Regions from separate parts of the Agromyces binzhouensis genome, predicted to be linked through region 1. Evidence: predicted binding sites of a transcription regulator. Region 1 holds the regulator's gene; the other holds the start of a gene.
What was found. The regulator HspR, encoded in region 1, represses chaperone genes until heat shock. The targets are predictions, from matches to a motif close to AAGTTGAGTCNNNNNGACTCAACTT.
Positions count from the first base shown of each region.

Region 2: a site for HspR is predicted at 3,611-3,635, ahead of ACFVHK_RS07155 (Hsp20/alpha crystallin family protein). Genes of this name have one in related genera too.

Region 1 is NZ_JBHXVJ010000001.1:244,318-252,360, reverse strand. Features, by position in the region: gene ACFVHK_RS01255 (M1 family metallopeptidase) at 1-709, opposite strand, end outside; gene ACFVHK_RS01250 (hypothetical protein) at 876-1,778, opposite strand; gene dnaK (molecular chaperone DnaK) at 2,227-4,110, shown strand; gene ACFVHK_RS01240 (nucleotide exchange factor GrpE) at 4,113-4,781, shown strand; gene ACFVHK_RS01235 (DnaJ C-terminal domain-containing protein) at 4,878-5,879, shown strand; gene ACFVHK_RS01230 (heat shock protein transcriptional repressor HspR) at 5,879-6,301, shown strand; gene ACFVHK_RS01225 (ion channel protein) at 6,413-7,738, shown strand; gene ACFVHK_RS01220 (arsenate reductase ArsC) at 7,742-8,043, opposite strand, start outside.
Region 2 is NZ_JBHXVJ010000003.1:278,769-286,811, reverse strand. Features, by position in the region: gene ACFVHK_RS07175 (hypothetical protein) at 1-250, shown strand, start outside; gene ACFVHK_RS07170 (SDR family oxidoreductase) at 247-1,086, shown strand; gene ACFVHK_RS07165 (methylated-DNA--[protein]-cysteine S-methyltransferase) at 1,400-1,912, shown strand; gene ACFVHK_RS07160 (FMN-dependent NADH-azoreductase) at 2,411-3,067, shown strand; gene ACFVHK_RS07155 (Hsp20/alpha crystallin family protein) at 3,660-4,100, shown strand; gene ACFVHK_RS07150 (hypothetical protein) at 4,412-6,259, shown strand; gene ACFVHK_RS07145 (TetR family transcriptional regulator) at 6,453-7,052, opposite strand; gene ACFVHK_RS07140 (NAD(P)/FAD-dependent oxidoreductase) at 7,215-8,043, shown strand, end outside.

The DNA.
Region 1 (8,043 bases):
GGATACCGTTCGCGACCGCGACCTTGCCCTCGGGCACCGTGATCTCGAACGAGTACGTCGCCTTGTCGGTCTGGTGGTCGCTGACCGGGTACCACGTCATCGAACCCTCGGGTTCGCTGACGACCATCGCACCGTCGCGCTGGGTCACCCAGCCGTAGAGCGCGCCCTCGACGTCGAGGGGGCGAGTCGTCGTGCCGCCGTACTCGACGACGACCTGCACGTGCTGACCGGCCTTGAGCTTCGGCCGCGGCTGCACGGTGAGCTCCCAGACGCGCGCCGCGTCGTCCTGCACGTGCCAGTACGCCTGGCCGTCGACCTCGGCCCCCGCGACGGGCGGGGCGACGGATGCCGCCGGCGTGCCGTTCACGCTCAGCGCGTGCACGTCCATTCCGCGCAGGTCGAGGTTGAACCGGTCGAGGTCCTGCGTCGCGACGAGGTCGATCGTGGCGACGCCCTCGAACTCGCCCTCGACCGGGGCGGGTGAGGGGGCCGGGGGCGTGTACGTGATGTCGAGGTCGTAGTGCTCGACGTCGTACCCGCCGTTGCCCGCGTACGGGAAGTACTCGTCGCCGACGCCCGATGCGCCCGCGGTGTACCGCGATTCGCCCGGCTTGCCGGGTGCTGCGGAGGCTCCTGCTGCCCCCAGCGCACCCAGTGCCAATGTCGCGACGGCGACGCCGCCCACCCACTTCCTCGTGTACCCGCTCATCGTGTCCCCTTCGCACTCGTGATCGAACTCTAGGGGGCGGCCGGTTGCTCTGGTACCCCTCGCCCACTCGCACCGCCGTCCCCCGCCGCCCGGGCCGGCGGGCGTCGGCTTGCCGTTTCCGCCGGGTGCCCCGCGACGATTCCCGGCGGAAGTGGCAACGCGGCGGTCACCGCACGCGAATGCCGTGCCATCCGCGGGCTCGCAGGGCGCGCTCGAGCTGGTCGAGCGCCCGTGCCGGCGGCAGCAGGCGGCCGACGCGGATCACGATCCATCCGTCGGCGGCCAGGTCGTTGAGCCGCTCGACGTCGCGGTGGAACTGGACCTCATCCGCCCGGTGCTGCTCCCCGTCGTACTCGAGCAGCACCCCGAACTGCCGGAACACGAGGTCGCCGTACGCGGTCCACCCCGCGCCGAGCCGGATCGGCGCATTCAGCTCGGGCTCGGGGAACCCCGCGCGGACCACCCGCAGCCGCAGGCGCGTCTCCCGTCGCGACGCCGATCCGGGGCGGATGTCGCCGCGCGCCGCGCGCAGACGCCTCGCCCCGTGACGGGCCCCGAACCGCTCGATCGCAGCGTCGATCTCGTCGAGCGTGACGAGCGGCGAACGCCATCCCACGAGCCGGTCGCCGGCCGACACGAGGTCGTCGTGGCCGAGGCTCGCGGCGAGCTGGCACCATGCGTCGCCAGGGGCGACGAGCGGGAGTCCGGCGAGGTGCGTCGTGCGGATGCCGCTGCCGAGCCGATGGCCGACGACCCCCGCGACGCGGGGCTGGCGGAGCGGCGCCGGCGCGGACACGTGGAGCGGCAGCGCTCCCAGGCTCGGCAACGGCAGGCCCCAGAGCCCTGCTGCCGTCTCGTGGCTGAAGACATGGCGCTCCGGCATCCGCTCGACGTACGCGCGACAGAGGTCGAGCAGGCCGACCGGCCGAGCGGCGACACGCACGCCGCGGAACGGGGCGGACAGGTCGCGAGCCCCGAGGCGGCCGCGAGTGACACCGAGTTCTGCGGCGCGCCGCACGTGGAACGGTCGCGACCGGAGCTCGTGCGGGAGCGGAGCGGGTGGTCTCATGCCCGTCACGCCAGCCCACGTGGGCGCGTCGTGCGCGACATCCGCCCGCCCCGGTGAATCTCGAGCTCACGGACCCCGGTGTGGAGGAGCACTCGCCCTGCGGCCGCGGCCGACGCGCGGTGCCACTTCCGCCGGGAACTCGCGCCCCGTTCCCGGCGCAATCGGCAATCCGCGCGGGGGAGAAGCGCGGGGCTGGGCGGCGGAGGGGGGAGGCGGGAGGAAGGGGAGGAGGGGCACCGGCGGGCAGGAATACTGGGAGAGCGCCGAGAGTTGAGTCAAGTACGCTCAAGTTCAGCGGGCTCGACTTGACATCGATTCGGGCGGGTTCGACACTTGAGTCGGCGAGGCTCAAGTCTCGCCGATCACTGACTTCGGCCGCGGGCGGGGAACGCCGGGCCGATCGCCGGGGGCCACTTCCGCGAGCCCCTCGGCAGAAGGAGATACACACATGTCACGTGCAGTCGGAATCGACCTCGGCACCACCAACTCGGTCGTCAGCGTCCTGGAGGGCGGCGAGCCCGTCGTCATCGCGAACGCCGAGGGCTTCCGCACCACCCCCTCGGTGGTCGCATTCACCAAGGACGGCGAGGTGCTCGTCGGCGAGACCGCCAAGCGCCAGGCCGTGACCAACGTCGACCGCACCATCTCGTCGGTCAAGCGCCACATGGGCACCGACTGGAAGTCGTCCGCGATCGACGGCAAGGAGTACACGCCGCAGGAGATCTCGGCGCGCATCCTCCAGAAGCTCAAGCGCGACGCCGAGCAGTACCTCGGCGACACCGTCACCGACGCGGTCATCACCGTTCCGGCGTACTTCAACGACGCCGAGCGCCAGGCCACGAAGGAGGCCGGCGAGATCGCGGGCCTCAACGTCCTGCGCATCATCAACGAGCCCACCGCCGCGGCGCTCGCCTACGGCCTCGACAAGGGCAAGGAGGACGAGCTCATCCTCGTCTTCGACCTCGGTGGCGGCACGTTCGACGTCTCGCTCCTCGAGGTGGGCAAGGACGACGACTTCTCGACCATCCAGGTCCGCGCGACCGCCGGCGACAACCGCCTCGGCGGCGACGACTGGGACCAGCGCATCGTCGAGCACCTGATCAAGCGCTTCAAGGACACCACGGGCGTCGACGTCTCGAAGGACAAGATCGCCCTGCAGCGCCTCAAGGAGGCCGCGGAGCAGGCCAAGAAGGAGCTCAGCTCCTCGATGAGCACCAGCCTCCAGCTGCCCTACCTCTCGCTCACCGAGTCGGGTCCGGCCAATCTCGACGAGACGCTCACGCGCGCGCAGTTCGAGAACATGACCTCCGACCTGCTCGACCGCACCAAGAAGCCGTTCGAGGACGTCATCCGCGAGGCCGGCATCAAGCTGTCCGACATCGCGCACGTCGTGCTCGTCGGCGGTTCGACCCGCATGCCCGCGGTCTCCGAGCTCGTCAAGAAGGAGACCGGCAAGGAGCCCAACAAGGGCGTGAACCCCGACGAGGTCGTCGCCGTGGGCGCCGCCCTGCAGGCGGGCGTCCTCAAGGGCGAGCGCAAGGACGTGCTGCTCATCGACGTCACCCCCCTGAGCCTCGGCATCGAGACCAAGGGCGGCATCATGACCAAGCTGATCGAGCGCAACACGGCCATCCCGACCAAGCGCAGCGAGACCTTCACGACCGCCGACGACAACCAGCCGTCGGTCGCGATCCAGGTCTTCCAGGGCGAGCGCGAGTTCACGCGCGACAACAAGCCGCTCGGCACGTTCGAGCTGACGGGCATCGCCCCGGCGCCCCGCGGCATCCCGCAGATCGAGGTCACCTTCGACATCGACGCGAACGGCATCGTGCACGTGTCCGCCAAGGACAAGGGCACCGGCAAGGAGCAGTCGATGACGATCTCGGGCGGCTCGGCCCTCCCCAAGGAGGACGTCGAGCGCATGGTCCGCGACGCCGAGGAGCACGCGGCCGAGGACAAGAAGCGCCGCGAGTCCGCCGAGACGCGCAACCAGGCCGAGCAGCTCGCCTACTCGGTCGAGAAGCTGATCAAGGAGAACGAGGACAAGCTGCCCGCCGACGTGAAGTCCGAGGTGCAGGGCGACGTCGACGCGCTGAAGTCGGCCCTCGCGGGCGACGACGACGACGCGGTGAAGTCGGCGTTCGAGAAGCTCTCGCAGTCGCAGGGCAAGCTCGGCGAGGCGATCTACGCACAGGGCCAGCAGGCGGATGCCTCCGCCGCCGGCGCGAACCCCGGCGAGGACGCGACCGCGTCGGGCGCCGAGGGTGCCGAGTCCTCCGACGAGGACGTCGTCGACGCCGAGGTCATCGATGACGAGGACGAGAAGAAGTAGCCATGACGGACGAGAACCAGAACCACGACGAGCCGATCATCCGCGACAAGCGACGGATCGACCCCGAGACGGGTGAGGTTCGCCAGCCGCAGGCCGAGGGGGCGGATGCCGCGGCATCCGCCTCCCCGGAGGCCGCCGACGCGGAGGCCCCCGATGCGGGGGCCGCCGACGCCGCCGACGCCGACACGGTCGCCGAGGGCGACGAGGAGCTGACGGTCGACGACATCCTCAATGCGGCGCAGGCCGAGGTCGAGGACCCGTCGGCGGAGCACCTCGCCGACCTCAAGCGGGTCACCGCCGAGTACGCGAACTACCGCAAGCGCACCGAGGCGAACCGCGAGGTCGAGCGCGAGCGCGCGATCGGCGCGACGGTCGCGGTGCTCCTGCCGGTGCTCGACGACCTGGACCGGGCCGAGAAGCACGGCGACCTCGAGGGGGACACCCCGTTCGTGACGATCGCGGCGAAGCTGCGCGCGTCGGTCGAGAAGCTGGGCCTCGCGAAGTTCGGCGAGGTCGGCGAGCCGTTCGACCCGCAGCGTCACGAGGCGATCTTCCAGCAGCACTCCGACGAGGTCGAGGTCGACACGGTCGCCGACGTCGTCGAGACCGGGTACCTGCTCGGCGGCACGCTGCTGCGCGCCGCGAAGGTCGTCGTCAAGACCCCCGCGTGACCCTCCCGGGCCGGTTCGCGGCATCCGTGTTCACCAGCGGATGCCGCGGGCCGGCCCTCCACGGTTCCCAGTAGATTCAGCAGGAAGGAGGCGCCGATGGCCAGCCAGGATTGGTTCGACAAGGACTTCTACGCCACGCTCGGCGTCTCGAAGGACGCGAGCGACGCCGACATCAAGAAGGCGTACCGCAAGCTCGCGCGCAAGTACCACCCCGACCAGAACCCGGGGGATGCCGCGGCCGAGGCGAAGTTCAAGGAGATCAGCGAGGCGAACTCCGTGCTCTCCGATCCCGAGGAGCGCAAGGAGTACGACGCGGTCCGCGCGATGGGCGGCGGCGCGCGCTTCACCGCGCCGGGCGGGGCCGGTGCAGGAGGCTTCGAGGACGTCTTCGGTGGCATGTTCGGTCAGCAGGGGGCCGGAGGGACGCGCTACACCTTCCGCCAGGGCGGCGGAGGCGGCGACTACGACGACCTGCTCGGCGGACTGTTCGGCGGTGGGCGGTTCGGCCAGCCCACCGGCGGCTACCGGGGCTACGGCGGCCCGACCAAGGGTCGCGACGTGGCCGCGTCGACCACGCTCGACTTCGTCACGGCGACCAAGGGCGATCGGATCACGCTGCAGACCGCTGAGGGGCGGGAGATCAGCGTCAACGTGCCCGCCGGCGTCGCGGACGGACAGAAGATCCGGCTCCGCGGCAAGGGCCATCCGTCGCCCGACGGCGGCGAGGCCGGTGACATCGTGCTCACCGTGAAGGTGCGCAAGCACCCGGTGTTCGAGCGCGACGGCCTGAACCTGCGCGTCACGGTGCCGGTGACGTACGCCGAGGCCGCGCTGGGCGCGACCATCCAGGTTCCGACCCTCGGCGGCGAACCGGTCAAGCTGCGCGTCGCTCCCGGCACGCCCAGCGGGCGCGTGCTCCGCGTGAAGGGCCGCGGGGTCGAGACGAAGAAGGGCACCGGAGACCTGCTCGCGATCGTGCAGGTCGCGGTGCCGGCGCACCTGTCGAAGGACGCCGAGGAGAAGCTGCGCGAGTTCGCGGCGCAGCTCCCCGACGAGAACCCCCGCGACGACCTGCTCGCGAAGGCCCGGAGCGCCTGATGCAGGTCGACGGCGAGAGCCCGCTGTTCGTCATCTCGGTCGCGGCCGAGCTGGCGGGCATGCACCCGCAGACGCTCCGCCAGTACGACCGCATGGGGCTGGTCTCGCCCAAGCGCACCGCGGGCAAGTCCCGCCGCTACTCGATGCGCGACGTCGCGCAGTTGCGCGAGATCCAGCAGCTCTCGAGCGAGGGCGTGAGCCTCGAGGGCATCCGCCGGGTGCTCGGGCTCGAGAACGAGGTGAACGAGCTGCGCCAGCGAGTGCGCGAGCTCGAGCGGGCGCTCGCCGACGAGATGCTGAACCGTCCGGGGCGCCGCGTGTTCGCGGCGGGCTCCGAGGGGGAGGTCGTCACGCTGCGCTCGGGCACGCGCGTGCGCCGCGAGAACGCCGTCGTCGTCTGGCGCCCCCTCGAGCGCGACTGAGCTCCCGGCTCCCTCCCCCCGGCTGATGCTCGCCACCGAGCGGGCGCCTGTGCGAGGCTGTGCCTAGCGCTCGGGCGGCACGGGCGCGCGTGCGTTTCGGGGGAGGCGACGATGACGGATGACTCTGACGTGGCGCCGCTTCCACCGCCCACCCCGCAACAGCTCCTGCTGCTCCTCATCCCGGCGCTCGTCATCGGCGCGCTCTGTGCGCTGGTGCTGCGTGCGCTCGAGGTCGCGGCCGGCGCGCTGCAGGGCGTGCTCTGGACGACCCTGCCCGACGCGCTGGGCGTCGATCCCGACGGCTGGTGGATCGTCGTGGTGCTCACCGCGACCGGGTTCGCGGTGGGCCTCGGGCTCCAGTTCCTGCCGGGCCACGGCGGACCGGACTCCGCCACGACCGAACTCGTCTCTGAGCCGCTGAAGCTCCGCACGCTGCCCGGGCTCGTCATCGTCACCGGGCTCGCGCTCGCGGGCGGGGTGAGCCTCGGCCCCGAGAACCCGATCATCGCCATCAACGTGGCCCTGACCGTCGCGCTGCTCGGACGGATGATGCCGCGCGTCGGCGCCCGACTCGGGATGCTGATGGCCGCGGCCGGCACGATCGGCGCGCTGTTCGGCTCGCCGGTCGCCGCGGCGCTGCTCTTCACGGGTACGCTCGCCGCGGTGCGCGGCGGCGGCGCCCTGTGGGACAAGCTCTTCCTGCCGCTCGCCGCCGCGGCCGCCGCCGCGGGAACGATGCACGTCCTGGGCGCACCGCCGCTCCAGTTCACGCTGCCGACGGCACCCACGACGCCGATGCTCCTCCTCGCCGGCATCGTGATCGCGTGCGTCGCGGCCGTGCTGGGGCTCGTGGGCGCGTACGCCTTCCCCGTCGTGCACCGGCTCTTCCATGCCCTCCGGCAGCCGCTGCTCATCGCGACCGCGGGCGGCCTGGTGCTCGGGCTGCTCGGCCTCATCGGCGGCCCGATCACCCTGTTCAAGGGCCTCGACCAGATGGCCGAGCTGTTCGAGGATCCCGACGCCTACGACGCCGGCGAGCTCGTCGTGATCGTCCTGGTGAAGCTGGTCGCGCTCATCGTGGCGGCGAGCGCCGCGTTCCGCGGCGGCCGGGTGTTCCCGGCGGCCTTCATCGGCGCCGCGCTCGGCATCCTCGCGCACACCCTGGTCCCGTCCCTGCCGATCGCGTTGTGCGTGGCGAGCGCGCTGATCGGCATCCTGCTGGTGGTCGCCAGGGACGGATGGCTCGCGCTCTTCGTCGCCGCCGCCGTCGCGGGCGACCTGGCGCTCCTGCCGTGGCTCTGCGTGGTCATCCTGCCCGCATGGCTGCTCGTCTCGAGGGCGCCCGAGTTCCGGATCGTGCCGAAGCCGGCGTCGCCGAGTGCGGACGCTGCGACGGCGACGGAGTCCGGGTCCTCCGAGCGGCCGCCGACGGCCTGACGATCAGTCGCGAGCGGCCGGCACCGGCGCGATCTCGCCGAGCAGCCGTTCGACGCGCGCGCGGATCTCGTCGCGCACGCGTCGGACGCCGTCCTGGTCGAGTTCCGCGGGGTCGTCGAGGCGCCAGTCGAGGTATCGCTTGCCGGGGTAGACGGGGCAGGCGTCGCCGCACCCCATCGTGATGACGGCGTCGGCCGCGCGCACGACGTCGTCGGTGAGCGGCTTCGGGAACTCCTCGCCGAGGTCGATGCCCTGCTCGGCCATGACCGCGACGACGGACGGGAGGATGCCGGCGCCCGGCTCCG
Region 2 (8,043 bases), on a different contig from region 1:
GCTCACCATCGCGCTCGCGCTCGGCGTCGTGCTGCTGATCCCGGGGCGCGATCGAGGGCGAGCGGATGCCGCGGCGTCGACGGATGGCGCGACGGGCGCGGATGGCGCGGCGGCACTGGATGTCGCGACCCCGGGGGCGGCGGACGGTACGTCGGGGGCGCCGCACGCCCGGACGTCGGATCCCGCCGACGTGGGCGCCCCGCCATCCGTGCCGGCCCAACCCGCCCGCACGACGGAGGTGACGCGATGAGGATCGCGATCGCCGGAGCGACCGGCGTCGTCGGACGTCACGTCGTCGCCGCCGCGGAGGCGCGCGGGCACGACATCCTGTCCCTGACCCGCCGGACCGGGCACGACCTCGAGCGGGGCACCGGGCCTGCCGGCTCGTCGCTCGCGGCCGCCCTCGACGGGGTGGACGCCGTGATCGACGTCACGAGCGTGGGAACCACCTCGGCGAGCCGGGCGCGCGAGTTCTTCACCGCCGTCACGCAGAACCTGCTGCGCGCCGAGCGCGACGCCGGGGTCGGCCACCACGTCGCACTGTCGATCGTCGGCATCGACGGCGCCGACGCCGCCTACTTCGCGGGCAAGCACGCGCAGGAGCGGCTCGTCGCGGCCGCCGACGTGCCGCACACGATCCTGCGGGCGACGCAGTTCCACGAGTTCGCCGAGCAGATGACGGCGCGGCTGTCGCTCGGACGGATGCTCACGCCGATCCCCGTCGGGCGCTACCGGCCGGTCTCGGCGCGCGAGGTCGGCGTGCGACTCGTCGAGGTCGCCGAGGCCGGGGCGATCGGACGGGCCCGCGACCTGGCCGGTCCGCGCGAGGAACGGCTCGCCGAGATGGTGCGGCGCATGTTCGCGCACGACGGCGTCCGGCGGCCCGTGCTCGAGTTCCCGCTGCCCGGGCCGTACGGGCGTGCGTCGGCGTCGGGCGCGCTGCGCGGCGGCGCCGACGCCGACCACGCGGCGATCACGTTCGACGAGTGGCTGCGGTCTGCCGACCACACGCCGATCGGGGCGCGGGCGGATGCCGCGGCATCCGCTCGGGGTTCCCGCGCCGACGGCCCGCGAGCGAGGGGCTGACGGCCTCGCGGCGGCGGGTATGCAGGATGAGCCGCGTCATCCGCCTCGCAAGAGGTGCGTGAGGCGGCTCATCCTGCGAACCCGCTGGTGGCATCGACCGCGCGACGCGAGCCCGGCGCATCGGTCGGCCGAGTATGCAGGACCAGCCGTGTCATCCGTCGTCGGCGGCGCCCATGAGCGGCGTCATCCTGCGAACTCGGCGAGGCGAGGCGCAGCGCAAGCCGGCATCCCCGTACGCGCGATGCGACCGCCACGTCCGATTCCCGCCACCGAACTCCGCCTCGCGCGCCGCGCGACGCGCGAGAATCGACGCATGCCCCGCCGCCACGCCACGCTCACGACCGGGATCGGCGACCTGCTCGTGGTCGCCGACGACGGCGGGCTCGCGGGGCTGTACTTCCCGGGCCACTGGCATCCGCCCGCCCCGGAGTCGCTCGGCATCGTCGTCGATGCCGCCGACGATCCGCTGTTCCGCCGGCTCGGCGTCGAGCTCGACGAGTACCTCGCGGGGCGACGCATCCGCTTCGACCTGCCGCTCGCGCCGACCGGCGACGAGTTCCAGCATGCGGTGTGGGGGATGCTGCGCGAGGTCCCGTTCGGCGAGACCGTGGCGTACGGCGAGCTCGCCGACCGGCTCGGCGGCCGGAACCTCGCAAGGCGCGTGGGCGGGGCCGTCGGGCGGAACCCGATCAGCATCATCGTGCCGTGCCACCGCGTGGTCGGCGCCGACGGGTCGCTCACCGGCTACGCCGGCGGGCTCGAGCGCAAGCGTCGGTTGCTCGAACTCGAGGGCGCCGAGGTCGTCGCGCAGCGCCGCCTCTTCTGACGCGCCGCGGGCGCCGCGGCGTCATCCGTCACCTGTCACCTCTGTCACCTGGTCTCACCGGAGTGCGGTTTCTGCGTTGGAGTGCGGGTTGGTTCCGTACTCGAACGCACAAGTCGCACTTGGATGGGGGGCGTGGCGTGCGGTGAGCGCCGAGCGCCGAGCGCCGTTCCGTGCGAATGCAGGACGAGACGCGCTGCGGCGCCTCATGTACGCCCATGATCCGCCTCATCCTGCGTATTCGGCCGGGTCGGTCGGGTCGGGTCGAGCGCGACCCCGACCCGCGCGGTGCGAACGCACCATCCGCCCTGCCCGAAGGCGACGGCCGCGCCGACGCCGCGTCACGCGACGGAGAGCGGCGTCCGGATCGCGCCGATCAGAAGGTACCTGATCGAGACACGCCGGAAACACTGCGGCGATACGGTGACGTCACCGCTGAGGCCCGAGCGCGGTGAGCAAAGCCCCCAACGCCCGTGCAGGACCCATCGGAAGAGGCACGTCATGAAGCTGCTCCACATCATCGCCAGCCCGCGCAGCCAGGCATCCAACACGCTCCGGGTCTCGAACGCGCTCCTCGACGCGCTCGGCGAGCGGATCGCCGACCTGGAGGTCGAGGAGGTCGAGCTGTTCCAGGCCGACCTGCCCGCCATCGCGGGCGACAACATCGAGGCGAAGTACACGCTGATGGTCGGCCAGCCCATCGACAAGAGCCACGCCGAATCCTGGAAGCAGATCGAGCGCGAGATCGACCGGTTCACGCACGCCGACGCCTACGTGATCTCCACGCCGATGTGGAACCTCAGCATCCCCTACGCGCTCAAGTACTACATCGACTGCATCGTGCAGCCGGGATACATGTTCCGCTACGACGAACTCGGCCGCGCGCTCCCCCTCGTGCACGGCAAGAAGATGGTCGTCGTCACGTCGCGGGGCGGCGACTACTCCGAGGCGAGCCCGCTGCATGCCTTCGACTTCCAGGAGCCGTACCTGCGTGCGATCTTCGCATTCGTCGGCATCACCGACGTGACCTTCGTGAACGCGCAGACGATGGATGTCTCGCCGGAGTTCCGCACGGCCTCGACCACGAACGCGATCGACGAGGTCCTGCGCGTCGCGGGCTCCGAGGATTGGGCCACGCTCGGCGGCGCCGCCGCCTGACGGTTTCTCGGCATCGGCCGTACCTCGCGCCCGGGCGCGTCGGTCCTGCCGGTGAACGCAGGATGAGCCGCGTCTCGGGCTCCGAACGGGGACCCATAGGCCGGCTCATCCTGCGAATTCAGGGGGCGAGCCCCGCGCGCCGAGTGGAAACTGCGCGCGAGCGCGGGAATTGAGACGGGTGTGGGACGCGAACGCAGGATGAGCTGCGTCACGGGGTCGAGCGAGGGCACATGGTTCGGCTCATCCTGCGAACGCGGCTGCCCGAGCCTGCGCCGAGTGAAGCCTTCGAGCGATCTGCGCGTATTGAGACGAGTGTGGGACGCGAAAACAGGATGAGCCGCGTCACGGCCTCGCAAGAGGTCCCGTAGTGCGGCTCATCCTGCGAATGCGGATACCCGAGCCCGCGCGTCCGCCGCGACACCGGCCGGGGCCCGGGAGGGCCGCGCGCGCGCCCGCGCGGCCCCCCGGCCGGCGTGATCGCCCTCCGCGAACGGCGGGCCCAAAGTCTTAGCACTCTCACGTCGAGAGTGCTAATCTCGGATCAAGTTGAGTCGAGGGGACTCAACTCCAGATCTCACGAGAGGAGACGCTCATGGCAATGAGCTGGGACCCGTTCCGCGACCTCGACCGTCTCGCGGCGAGCATGATCGACTCGAGCCGAGGCCCGCGGATGATGCCGATCGACCTGCACCGCGACGGTGACCACTACGTCCTGTCCGCCGACCTGCCCGGGGTCGACCCCGGTTCGATCGACATCGACGTCGACGGCCAGCTGATGACCATCCGCGCCGAGCGCACGCTGCGCAACGACGAGAACGTGCGGTGGCTCGTGCACGAGCGGCCGAGCGGGTCGTTCCTGCGCCAGCTCACCCTCGGCGAGGGCATCGACACCACCGGCATCAGCGCCCACTACGACAACGGCGTGCTGAGCGTGATCATCCCGGTGTCCGAGCGCGCGAAGCCGCGCAAGGTCGAGGTGCGCTCCGCGGCCGACGACGTCGTCACGCCCGAGGTGACCTCCAGCGGCAGCTGACCCGGCGCGCCCCGCGAGGGGTCGTCGGGCCGACCGGCACGGCGGGGCGGATGCGCGGCATCCGCCCCGCCGCCGTGTGTCCGGCCGGGTTCGTGACGCCGCCCGGGCCGCCCGGCACTGCGCGGGCGGCCGCGGCCCGTGACCGTCCGGTCGAGTTCGGCCGAACCGCGCGTGAAGGGCAGCGGAGAATCGGTCGAAGCCGTACGATCGGCGTACGCGCGAGCCCGCGCACCCGACCGCCACCCCACGCCGACCCGCGGCGCCCCGCCGCTCCGCCGACACGACGCCCCCGATCCCCTCGGAGCACCCCGTTGAGAGCCCCCGCCGATGACGAGCCCATGCCCGACTTCGGTGCGCCCGGCGACCGCCCGGGCCACGCTCAGCGCGGCCGACGCTCGCGCGACGGGGGCGCGTCCGACGAGGTCGGCGTGCTCGAGCGGGATCGCTGGGCCATGCGTGCGAGCGCGAGCCCGGGACGCCGTCCGCGCCGCCGCGCCGCGACGGTCGTGCTCGACTCCGACGAGCACGCGGATCCCGACCGGCGCCGGTATTTCCTGAGTTCGCTGCAGCCCAGCGGCGACTACGAGGCCGTGATCGTCGCGATCACCGATGGCTCCAGCCGCCGCTACTTCAGTTCGCGCGACGGCTCGCACTTCATCGAGGTCGACGAGCTCTCGTTCGAGCAGCGACGCAAGAGCGGAACGCGATCCCTGCTCGAGATCGGCGAGCACGAGCTGCGCGAGCTCGAGGGTGCGCTCATCTTCGTGCGGCCGCTCGACGGTCGCGACCCGATCGCCGAGGTCGCCGCAGCGAAGAAGGCGTCGCTCGAGGCGACGCGTCCGTTGGCGATCGTGCCGGTGACCGCGCCAGGCGCGGTCGATGCGACGACGGATGCCGCGGCCGGCGGCTCCGCGGACGCCCTCGGGTCGGGCGCCGACGCCGCGCCGGCCGAGGCCGCAGCGGATCGCGCCCACTCCGAATCGTTTGGGTCTGCTGCGGCGGTCGAGTCGTCGGACGCGGACGCGGACGCGGACGCGGATGCGGACGTGCCGCCGGGGCCGCGGCGCTCGACGTTCGAGCCGGTGGTGCCGAAGCCGTCGGCCGGCGTGCCCGCCGACGACGCGGATGCCGCCGCGGGTGCCCCTGCGGACCGCGACGCAGACGCGGGGGACGAAGCCGAGTCACCGGCCGGAGCCGAGTCGCCCGCCGACGCCGGATCGCCGGTCGGAGCCGGATTACGCGTCGGAGCCGAGTCGCTGGCCCGAACCGAGTCGCCGGCCGGGGCCGAGTTGCCCGCCGAAGCCGAGTCGCCCGCCGAAGCCGGATCGCCGGCCGAAGCCAAGTTGCCCTCCGAGGCCGAGCCGCACGCCGAAGCCGAGCCGCCGGCCCGAGAAGAGTCGCCGGCCGAAGCCGAGGCCGAATACGCTGCCGCACCCGACGCCGCTGTCGAAACCGACGCCGTCGTCGATGGCCGCACCGCTACGGCCGAGGCCGGCGCCGCCGACGGAGTCCACCCGGCCGCCGTCCACGACCCGGCGGCATCCGACCGGGCGCTCGCGCCCAGCCCCGCGACCACGGCACGGCCCGATGCCGTGCCTGCCGAGGCATCCTTTGCCGACGCCGTTGCCGACGCCGACGCCGACGCCGACGCCCCAGCCCACGAGCCGGCCGCGCCGCACCCGGCCGCGCCGCGCTCGCACGGGTCGCTCTCCGCGCTCGACGCCGTCGCGCAGGTCGCGCTCGCGAAGGGCATCGCGTTCGCCGCGCACCGCGGCCAGCTCGACAAGAGCGGCACGCCGTACATCGACCATCCGGGTCGTATCGCCGAGCGGTTCGATCCGGTCACCGACCCGATCGCGGCGGCGGCGGCGTGGTTGCACGACGTGCTCGAGGACACGCCGATCACCTCGCGCGAGCTGTTCGAGGCGGGCGTGCTGCTCGAGGTCGTCGGCGTCGTCGAGCTCCTCACGCGCCGGCCCGAGATCACGCCCGACGAGTACTACGCGCGCATCCGGCGCCATCCGGTCGCGCTGCGCGTCAAGCTCGCCGACATCGACGACAACACCGCGCCCTGGCGGCTGCGCCGCCTCGACTTCGCCAAGCAGGCGCGCCTCGCCGAGAAGTACCGCCACGCGCGTCGCGCGCTCGGCGTGGACTGACGGGCCCCGGGACCTTCGGCCCGGGTGGCGCGGCCGCCACCGCGAGTAGCGTGTGGCCCGCGTCCGGCCGAGCCGTGAGACAAGAGCGGGAGTACCGGGTTTCAGGCGGCCTTCCCTTCGGGGCTGCGCCAAGCAGAGCACGGCTGGTCCCACCCGCCGCCGGACGCGATGTCGCGGGTGGGCGCCGACGGCGTCAGGCGGATGCCGCGGCATCCGCCCGGTCGAAGACGAGCGCCTGCAGCAGCAGCTCGAGCGAGTGCTGCACGCGGTCGTCGGGCCAGCCCTCCGGATCCTCGACCGACTTCACCTCGTAGCCGCGGCAGTAGAGGTAGAGGATGTCGGCGATCCGTGCGGCCTCCTCGCGGTCGGCGGCGCGTGCGCCGTCGAGGAAGCTCTCGTAGGTGGCATCCGTCACCGTGCGGAGCAGGTCGTAGGCGCGGTCGTGGCCGGCGCGCACGTCGGCGATGACCTCGATCCAGAGGCTGCGGAACACGGATTCCTCGGGGGAGGAGGTGCACATCCAACGCGTGAGGGCGGCGAGTCGCTCGACGCCGACGAGGCCGCCGAGCTCGTCGCGGCGCTCGTCGTCCCAGCGGGCTCGGGCGAGTTCGAGGGCGTTCGCCATGAGCTCGGCGCGGCTCGGCACGAAGTGCGTGATGAACGCGGTGGAGCGGCCGAGTCGCTCGGCGACCGCGCGCAGGGTGACCGCGTGCGTGCCGCGCTCCTGGGCGACGGCGACCGTGGCGCGCGCGATGTCGGCCAGGCGTTCGGCGGTGTCGACTTCGGCCGGCAACGGCGGCTCCCTTCCGGCGGGGCGGATGCCGCGGCATCCGCTCGTTGACATTCCGACGGGCACCACACTAACGTCGCTGCAGGTGTTGTGAAACACTGTTTGAAAAAAGATGGAGGACGTGTGGCGGGCGACGGAGTCACCAATGGCGGGGTCTCGTTCTGGATGCAGCAGGTCGGCGTGCCGGCCGAGCGCCCCGCGCTCGCGGGCGACCTCGACGTCGACGTCGCGATCGTCGGCGGCGGCTACACCGGCCTCTGGACCGCGTACTACCTCAAGCGCGACCAGCCCGACCTGCGGATCGCGGTGCTCGAGCAGCGGTTCGCGGGCTTCGGCGCCTCCGGCCGCAACGGCGGATGGCTCACCAACTCGGTCACGGGCGGTCGCGAGCAGTACGCGAAGAGCCACGGCCGCGACGCCGCGATCGCGCAGCAGCGCGCGCTGAACGAGACCGTCGACGAGGTGATCCGCGTCACGGGCGCCGAGGGCATCGACGCCGGCATCCACAAGGGCGGCGAGCTCGAGATCGCGACCGCGCCCGCACAGCTCGCGCGCCTGCGCGCCGCCGCGGCGGCCGAGCGCGAGTGGCCGGCGACGGATGTCGAGGAGCTCGACGCCCGCGAGACGGCGGCCCGCGTGAACGTGTCCGGCGTGCTCGGGGGGCTGTGGCATCCGCACTGCGCCCGCGTCCATCCCGCGAAGCTCGCGCTCGGGCTCGCGGCGACCGTCGAGCGGCTCGGCGTCGCCATCTACGAGGGCACCCGTGTCACCGAGATCGCGCCCGGCGCGGCGCGCACCGAGCACGGCACCGTGCGCGCCCAGTACGTGCTCCGCGCGACCGAGGGGTTCACGCCGAACCTGGCCGGCGAGCACCGCACGTGGCTGCCCATGAACTCGTCGATGATCGTGACCGAGCCGCTCGCGGCATCCGCCTGGGACGAGATCGGCTGGAATGGCCGCGAGACGCTCGGCGACTTCGCCCACGTCTACATGT